Regions from separate parts of the Isoptericola sp. b408 genome, predicted to be linked through region 2. Evidence: riboswitches for the same ligand, from Rfam matches in the RefSeq annotation. Region 2 holds a riboswitch; the other holds the start of a gene.

Region 1 (4,406 bases), 240 kb from region 2:
GTCCAGGAAACGGAACGTCCGCTGCTTCGCCTGCTCCGGGGTGGCGTCGTCGGGCACCGCGAGGTCGAACGTGACCACGGTGCCGCCCCCGGTCTGCTGGGCCTTCGCCAGCTCGTGCTGCGGGTGGGAGGCCAGGAACGGGTAGCGCACGCCGGTGACGCCGTCGGCGGACTCGAGGTACTCGGCGAGCTGCAGCGCGCTCGCGTTCTGCGCGCGCACCCGCACGTCGAGGGTCTCCAGCCCCTTGAGCAGCACCCAGGCGTTGAACGGGCTGAGCGACGGCCCCGTGTGCCGCAGGAACGTCTCGACCGGTCCGGACAGGAACTCCCGGGGGCCGAGGATGGCCCCGCCGAGCACCCGGCCCTGGCCGTCGACGTGCTTGGTCGCCGAGTAGACGACGATGTCGGCGCCCAGCTCGAGCGGCCGTTGCAGGACCGGGGTGGCGAACACGTTGTCGACCACGACGACGGCACCCGCGGCGTGGGCGAGCTCGCACACGCGCCGCACGTCGACGAGCTCCTGCATGGGGTTCGACGGTGTCTCGAAGAAGACGACGTCGGCGGGGGTGGCCAGGGCCTCCTCCCACTGCGACGTCACGTGCCCGTCGACCAGGTCGACCTGCACGTCCCACTTGGCGAGGATCTCGTCGTAGATGACGTTCGTGGAGCCGAACAGGGCACGGGCCGAGACGATCCGCGACCCGCTGCGCACCAGGGCGGCCAGCGTGGTGAACACCGCGGACATCCCGGTGGCGGTGGCGTAGCAGGCCTCGGCCCCCTCGATGAGGCGCAGGCGTTCCTCGAAGGTGCGCACCGTCGGGTTGCCGTACCGGGAGTACACGAACCGGGAGTGGTCGCCGGCGAACGCTGCCTCGGCGTCGGCGGCGGAGTCGTAGGTGTAGCCCTGGGTGAGGAACATCGCCTCGGACGTCTCGGAGAAGTCCGAGCGGCGGTGGCCGCCGCGGACCGCGAGGGTGGCGGGACGTGCGGTCGGGGGCAGGGGCGCGTGGCCGGCGCCGCCGTACGGCTCGGGGTTCGGGCCGGGACCGGTGGGGATCTCGGTGCGGGTCACCGGGTCGGCTCGGCGTAGGCGGTGTGCGGCAGCTCGCGGACCTTCCACCCGGCCTGGTCGCGGGCGCCGAACGGGCCCACCGGCCCCTCGAAACCCTCGAGCACGTTGTAGGCGGGGCCGTAGCCCGCCGACGTCGCCAGGCGGGCGGCGCCGATGGAGCGCTGCCCGGAGCGGCACAGGAACACCACGGGCTGGTCGGTGGGCACGCCGGCGGCCTCGAGCTCGGCGAGGAATCCCGGATTGGGTCGGCCGTCGCCGGTGACCCACTGCGTGAAGACGGTGGCCTTGTCCAGCGAGGCGACGTCGGGCACCCCGATCGTGCGCCACTCGCCTTCGGTGCGGACGTCGACCAGGACGGCGCCGGGTTCGGCGGCGAGCAGGTCCCACGCCTGCTGCGGGGTCAGGTCGCCGGCGTAGCCCTGCGCGGGTCGGGGTTCGATCGGTGCGGTCACGGCACTCCTCCCATCGGTCGTGGCGGTAGCACCCGCGCCCGGTCCCGGGCTCGCTCGTCGCGGTCGACGACGGCGGCCGGTCCCGCGGGGTTGCTGCGGCGTCGACGTGCCACGTCACTCGGCCGCTCGGGATGGTCCCTGCGATCGTACGCGACGGCGTCCATGAAGCGGGACGTCGGTCTCGCTTGGTGGACGCCACACCGCGCCCCGGGCCTGCTCGACCGCGAGACGACCACATCGCGAGACCATCTGACCATCTGTTGACACCCCGGCGTCGATCCGTGAACCTGGCACCAGGTCAAGAGCGCCAGCGCCAAGCCCCGGCTCGCTGGCCGGCAACCCTCCCCTCGCGGCGGGGTGCCCCGGGTGACGACCAGGCACGGCGCCGACCGGCGTCGGGCAAGCGCGGGGAGACGGCTCCCCGGGACACCGAGGAGGACGCCATGACCACGATCGCCGAGAGCCCCGCCTGTCCGCAGGCCGACCGGGTCGACGTGCTGACGCCGGTGCTGCCCGTCCTCGGGCACGACACCCCCGCCCCGCTGGTCGACGGACGGCGAGTGCCGTACGCCAACCTCGACGTCGCCGCCTCGGCGCCCGCGCTGCAGGCCGTGGGCGACCGCGTCACCCGCACCCTGCCGCTCTACGCCTCCGTGCACCGCGGTGCCGGTTACCTCTCCCAGGTCTCCACCACGCTGTACGAGTCCGCCCGCGCCACCATCGGCGAGTTCGTCGGTGCCCGCCCGGACGACCTCACCCTGCTGGTGCGCCACACCACCGACGCGCTCAACCTGCTGGCCGGGTGCGTCCCCGCTGCCGACGGGAGCCCGGGCCGGGTGCTCGTCCTCGACGTCGAGCACCACGCGAACCTCCTGCCGTGGCAGCGCGCGACCGACGCCACGGTCCTCACCGGTCGCGGCACGGTCGCCGCCACGCTGGCGGCGGTCCGGGACGAGCTCGCCGCCGGGGCGTCCGCGGGGCGCGGTTACGCCCTGCTGGCCGTCACCGGGGCCTCCAACGTCACCGGCGAGACGTTGCCGGTCGCCGACGTCGTCGCCGCCGCGCACGGCGCCGGCGCCCGGGTGGTGCTGGACGGCGCCCAGCTCGTGCCGCACCGCCGCTTCTCGCTGGCGCAGACCGGGGTCGACTACGTCGCCTTCTCCGGCCACAAGGCCTACGCGCCGTTCGGTGCCGGCGCCCTGGTCGGCCGCCGCGACTGGCTGGACGCCGGCACGCCCTACCTCGCCGGCGGCGGCGCGGTGCGCAGCGTGCGCGTGGACGGGACGGACTGGCACGACGGCCCGGCCCGCCACGAGGCCGGCTCGCCGAACGTGCTCGGTGCGGTGGCGCTCGCCGCCGCCTGCGAGACGCTCGCCGCCGTCGACACCGTGGCCCTGCGCGAGCACGAGGACGCGCTGCGGGCCCGGCTGGTCGACGGGCTGGAGGCGATCGACGGCGTCGAGGTCATCCGGCTGTGGCCCGACGCCCCCGACACGGTCGGCGTCGTGACGTTCACGGTGTCCGGCTACGAGCCGGGTCACGTCGCCGCCTACCTGTCCGCCGAGCACGGCATCGGCGTGCGGGACGGTCGCTTCTGCGCGCACCCGTTGCTCACCCGGCTCGGGTACCGCGCCGGGGCCGTCCGCGCGTCCGTCGGCGCCGGCACGGCGGGCGAGGAGGTCGAGCGGCTCGTGGCCGCCGTGGCCGCGCTCGTCGCCGACGGGCCGCGGGCCGACTACGCCGTCGTCGACGGGTTGTGGGTCGTCGTGGACGACCCGCGTCCGGTGCCCGAGGGGTCCGGGCTGGACGGCCTGCTCGCCACGGCCGGCCCCGGCGGTGACGAGGCGTTCGCCTGCGTCCCCGACTGACCGGCCTCACCAGACGGGCGGGTGCCTCTCCGGCCAGCGCAGCACGTCCTCGAGCTGGGCGGCGAGCGCCAGCAGCGTGACCTCGCCGCCGGGACGGCCGATGATCTGCACCCCCATGGGCAGCCCTTCCGCCGTCCAGTGCGTCGGCACGGTGATCGCGGGCAGCCCGGCCACGTTGAGCCACGACGTGAACGGCGTGTACTGGCACTGCTGGGCGAAGTTGTGGTCCGGGTCGGCGGCGTCGAACCAGCCGATCGGCCGCGGCGTCATCGCCAGGGCGGGAGTGACGACGGCGTCCAGGTCGCCCATCCCGGCGATGAGGGTCCGCTCGAACCGGGTCAGCGTCGCCAGGGCCTCGGCGAGCTCGCGGGCCGGCACCTGCCGGCCGCGGCGGATCAGCCATGCCGTCAGCGGCTCGAGCTGGTCCAGCACCGCGTCGTCGTCGATCGGTACCGCCGACGCGCCGCCCATCCACAGGCTGCGGAAGGCGTCGCCGTACTCCGGGACCGGGTCCCAGGTGTGCTCCTCGACGCCGTGCCCGAGACCCGCCAGCGCCCGGACGCCCGCGTCGAGGGCCGCCCGTGCCTCCGGCGCCACGGTGACGTCGTAGTAGTCGTCCCAGGCGTTCCAGGTGGTGACCCCCACCCGGAACCGGTCGCCGTCGTCGTCCCGCCCGGGGACCTCGCCGCGCAGCGCGGCCGCGAGGTATGACCCCGCGTGCGCGGCCGGGGTGCGCAGCGTGAACCGGTGGTCGACGTGGCCGTCCGGGGTGCGGCGCAGCATCCCCTCGAGCAGCAGCGCCGTGTCCGCCGTCGTCCGGGCGATCGGTCCGTTGACCACGAGGCCGCCGAGGGCCTCGATCCCGGACCCCGCGGGCAGCAGGCCGCGCGAGGGTTTGAGACCCACGACGCCGCAGGCGGCGGCCGGGATCCGCACGGACCCCCCGCCGTCGGACCCCGGGGCGAAGGGCAGCAGGCCCGCGGCCACCGCGACCGCCGCCCCGCCGCTGGAGCCG
Region 2 (4,406 bases):
GCCGGTAGCCATGCCTCCGCCTTCTCCAGCCGCTTGCGCACGGCCTCCCCGCCGATCTCCTCGATCCACGACCGGTCCCCGACCACGACGAGCAGCGTCCGCGCCCTCGACAGCCCGGTGTAGAGCATCTTCCGGGCCCGCTCGACGTCGCGGATGCCGTTGACCGCCAGCACGACCACGGGCCGCTCGAGCCCCTTGAAGCCGAGCACGTGCCCGTAGAACACGTCCTGCTGCGCGAAGAACGCGTCCCAGTAGGCGGCGTGCCCGCCGAGCTCCACCTCGTTGACCTGCTCGGGATGACGCCGCCCCGTCGCGAGCAGCACGACGTCACCGGGATCCCACCCCTCGTCGAGCAGCGCCTCGACGGCGTCGTCGGCAGCGTCCAGCGCCTCGTCGGCCGGCACGTCGACGAGCCGCACCGGGGGCCCGTCGAGCCCGCGCGGCTTCACGACGGCCGGGGACAGCGATCCGAAGACCTGCGCGATCTGCTTCGTGGACCGCAGGTTCTCGTCCAGCGTCACGGGCGTCAGCTCCAGCGGCACCCGCCCGTCCCGCGGGAAGACCCGCTGGGCGTCGTCGAGGAACGCGTACACGCCGCCGCACTCGGCGTCCCGCAGGCAACGCAGCAGCGAGGGCCACCACAGGTCGCCGAAGTCCTGCGCCTCGTCGACGACGACGGCGTCGAACAGCTCCTCCGGCGCGCGCTCGCCGGCGAGCCGCCCCAGCTCGAGCGGCAGGTGCCGCTCCCAGTAGTCCGGGTCGTCGTCGCGCCCACCGGCGGCGCCCCAGGACACCGGCAGGTCGTGGAACAGCCCGACGTACGCAGGCCGCTCGCGACGCGGCCACATCGCGGTGATCCGCTGGAAGTACCGCCCCAGGCCGCGGGAGTAGCAGAGCAGCGCCACCCGCTCACCCGCGCGGGTCCGCCGTCGGGCCTGCTCCAGCGCCAGGTAGGTCTTGCCGGAGCCCGCGCCCCCGAGCACCCGCATGCGCCGCACCTGCGACAGCGCGTCGAGGATGCGCACCTGGTCGCGGGTCATCTGCTCCAGCCGTGTCTCGTGCTCCACAGCACGGGTCAGGTGCTCCGACTGGCTGGGGAACCCGCCCGCGATGAGGTCGACCAGGCCGTCCACCGCCGCGTGGTCCAGCGGCTCGTACCCCTGCCCATGACGCTCGACGGCGTGCTTGACGTGCTCGGCGACCCCACCGGACCGCTCGAGGTCGTCCCGCCCGATCAGCATGTCCCGCGGCAGGTCGAGGGAGTCCCACCCGCCGGAGACGTACCGGTGCGGGAACGCCACGAGGTGCGCCGTGCGCGCCCTCGAGGCGAGCTCGCCCCGCTCCTGCAGCAGCGCCTGCAGAGCGTGCCGGGAGCCCTGGACCTGCGCGACCGGGTCGATGCGGTGCCGTGCCGGCCCGCTGCCCTGGTACCAGGCGCCGTCGGCACGCTCGATGTGCCCGCCCTTGACCTCGATCGCCGCGACCCCGACACCGGGCCAGGCGACGAGCAGGTCGATCTCGTACTCCTGGTCGCCCTCCTGCAGGTGCACCCCGTGGCAGACGACGGCCTCGTCCGGGAGCTGCTCGCGGAGCGCCTCCCAGACCGCCCGTTCCGCGCCGCCGTCGTCCGGGAAGTCGGGTGTCGGGGGGTAGGTGCGCGGCATGTCCCTTTCGTACCCGACGGGACGCCCCCGGTCACGCACCGGCCAAGGACTGGTTCGCCGAGTCACCTGATTTCACCCTCGCCGCGCATCGGTGGGCGCGTCAGGTCACCGTCGCCTTCCAGGCGGGGGACCAGAGAGAACCCGTCGGGTGTCTTCGGGTCGTACTGGACGACGGCGTTCAGCTCCCGCAGGCCGGAGCGCCACGACGTCAGGCGGTGCCGGTCCACCGAGCGCAGCCCGCGGCCGTCCAGGTCACGGACCGCGCAGCCCAGCATCATCAGGTGGTAGCTGCCGCGGTGCTTGTCGTGGATCAGCCACGGCAGCCGGGCCAGGATCCGCTCGTCGAGCTCGGGATGCATCGCTCCTCCTTCGTCCCAGGAGCCGGCCGATGGCCCGAGACACACCTGTGCCCCGGAGGCCATCGACGACCCCGCACTTCCCCACACCGATCAGCGCGGGGCCGGTCTTCCTCCTGGGGCACCGTGCGCGAGGAGCGCGGTTGCCGGACCGGCACGCGGAGGACGTGTCGCCGATCACTCGTTGACCTGCACCGATGTGTACCGGACATCCCAGGCGGACCGCAACCCTGTCCCGCTCCGGCGAGTCTTCGCCACAATGGCCCGCATGCCGCCCAGCCCTGCGCCCCGCACCCCGGCAGCCCGACGGCCGGTACCCGCCACCGCGGTCGCCGTCGCGGCCGCTCTCACCCTCGCGGCCGCTCTCACCCTCGCGGCCTGCTCCTCCGTACAGGCACCCGCACCGGACGACGCCGCACCCGCGGCATCCACACCGACCACGTCGGCGGCCTCCCCCACACCGAGCACCCCGTCGCCCGAGCCGTCAGCGGAACCGTCCCCGACGCCGTCGGGCACCCCCACGCCCACCGAACCCGAGCGCCCGACGTTCGACCCCCGTACCGAGCGCGCTTTGCAGACGATCGCCGCGATGGAGACGAGCTTCGGAGCGGGCGCCTTCGCGGTCGAGGGCAACGGGGACGGCGCGGAGTGGAAGCTGGAGCTCGCCCAGGGCGACGATCGGCTGAAGGTGAAGGCGGAGGCGGACACCACCGGCGTCGCTCCGACGGACACGAAGCGCGACGATCTCGACGACGACGACCGCGCGGCCCTCGGCAGCGCACGGGTCAGCCTCAGCCAGGCGATCGTGCGCGTCGTCGAGGCGTCCGGCGGCATCCTGGACGAGGCCGAGCTCGAGGAGGACGACGGCACCGCTCTGTGGAAGGTGTCCGTGCGCCTGGGCGACGACGACGTGGACTACCGCGTCGACGTCACCACCGGCGCCGTCTGGCGTGACGACTGAGGGCCGTCATCGCCAGTGGCCACCACGGCCGGCGTCACTTCACCGAGACCTCGACACCGCCGGAGAAGGCCGAGTCGTGGAGCTCCAACGTCGCGGGCTTGGCGTCCTTTGGCATGTCGAAGACGACGATGCCGTCCACGGTGTTGCCGGGGTTGATCTCGTTGAGGAAGCTGTTCGAGTCGTCGAGGTAGATCGCCGCCTCGGAGTCCGCCGAGTGGGTGCGGCCCTCGGTGTCGACGAGCTTCTGCGAGCTGCCGTCGAAGTACTGCGCCTCGTCGCCGATGTTCTCCACCGACATGTGGACGAGCACGAACTTCCCCTGGGCCTCGGTGTTCAGGTACTCGTTGCCGATCTTCTCGACGCCGCGCTCGAGCTCGGTCACCGTGAACTCGAACTTGCCGTCCCGGACCGGGTCCCCGATTCCCGCCGGCTTCGCGTCCGCGTCGGCCTGCTCCTCGGCACCCGACTCGTCGCCCGCGGCGTCGTCAACACCGTCCGTCGTCTCCTGGTCCTCCGCGGGGGCGTCCTCCTGGGTGCCGCTGTCCTCGGAGGAAACCTCGGCCGTCGTGCCGGCAACCGCCGGATCCTCCTCACCGCCACCACTGACGGCACTGCCGACGATCGCGAGGCCGACCAGCACGCCGAGGCCCGTCAGGACCTTGTGACGGGCGAACCAGCTCTTCCGGGGCGCGTCCGCCCCGGGCTGCGCGGGGGACTGCTGCGGAGGGACGGGCTGCTGCGCAGGCTGCGGGGACCACTCGGGGTGCTGCTGCTGGTCGGACATGATCGCTCCTTCGTCGGGCCGGTGATCGAACGAGATCGATCCTCGGTCCGGACGGTCCCCGCACGGATCCCCCGGGCGGTCGGACCCGGCGACCCCATCGGGGGACCCTCGGGCCTCCCGGCCGACCCGATCGGGTGACGCCCGGCGTCGGTGGCGGGCCGTACGCTGCCGAGCATGTACCCGCCGTCGTCGAGTCCCGCCGAACCGACCCACGGGCCGGCATCCGGGTCCTTCGGCGAACACGGCTCCGGAGGCCCCGGCGACCCGTACGCCGCCGCGCCTCCCGGCCCGTACTCCGTGCCGCCGTCCCCGGCCCCGTACCCCGGCGTGGCGCCGCATCCGTACCAGCAGCACGGTCCGTACGCCGTCGCCTCGTACCCGACGACGGTCGCCGCCCCCTGGCAGCCCGGACGCCGTCGTCGGCCCTGGAGCACCTGGGGTTCGATCGGCGCCGTCACCGTCACCTGGTTCTGCGCCGTGACCGGTGCAGCCATGGACTCACCCGCCGTGGCCGCGACCACGCAGAGCGCCCTGTTCCTCCTGTGGATCGTCGTCGCGTCCGGCGTGGCGGCGGCCGTGTGGTGGAGAGCCGCGTATCCGGTCGCGGTCTGCCTCGCCACCGCCGCGGTCGGGATCGTGAG

Evidence for each region. A riboswitch is a leader RNA that binds a small molecule or an ion and turns the genes downstream of it on or off. The one in region 2 is predicted to bind S-adenosylmethionine.
Region 1: another riboswitch for S-adenosylmethionine. It lies ahead of Q6347_RS02965 (aminotransferase class V-fold PLP-dependent enzyme); the one in region 2 lies ahead of Q6347_RS01945 (hypothetical protein).

The regions. Positions count from the first base shown of each region.
Region 1 covers NZ_JAUQYQ010000001.1:649,051-653,456, forward strand. Annotated here, with positions in the region: gene Q6347_RS02955 (O-succinylhomoserine sulfhydrylase) at 1-1,071, opposite strand, end outside; gene Q6347_RS02960 (rhodanese-like domain-containing protein) at 1,068-1,523, opposite strand; SAM riboswitch class IV at 1,820-1,935, shown strand; gene Q6347_RS02965 (aminotransferase class V-fold PLP-dependent enzyme) at 1,967-3,391, shown strand; gene Q6347_RS02970 (amidase) at 3,398-4,406, opposite strand, start outside.
Region 2 covers NZ_JAUQYQ010000001.1:408,716-413,121, reverse strand. Annotated here, with positions in the region: gene Q6347_RS01950 (nuclease-related domain-containing DEAD/DEAH box helicase) at 1-1,664, opposite strand, end outside; gene Q6347_RS01945 (hypothetical protein) at 1,727-2,023, opposite strand; SAM riboswitch class IV at 2,092-2,210, opposite strand; gene Q6347_RS01940 (PepSY domain-containing protein) at 2,289-2,981, shown strand; gene Q6347_RS01935 (DUF4352 domain-containing protein) at 3,016-3,765, opposite strand; gene Q6347_RS01930 (sensor histidine kinase) at 4,093-4,406, shown strand, end outside.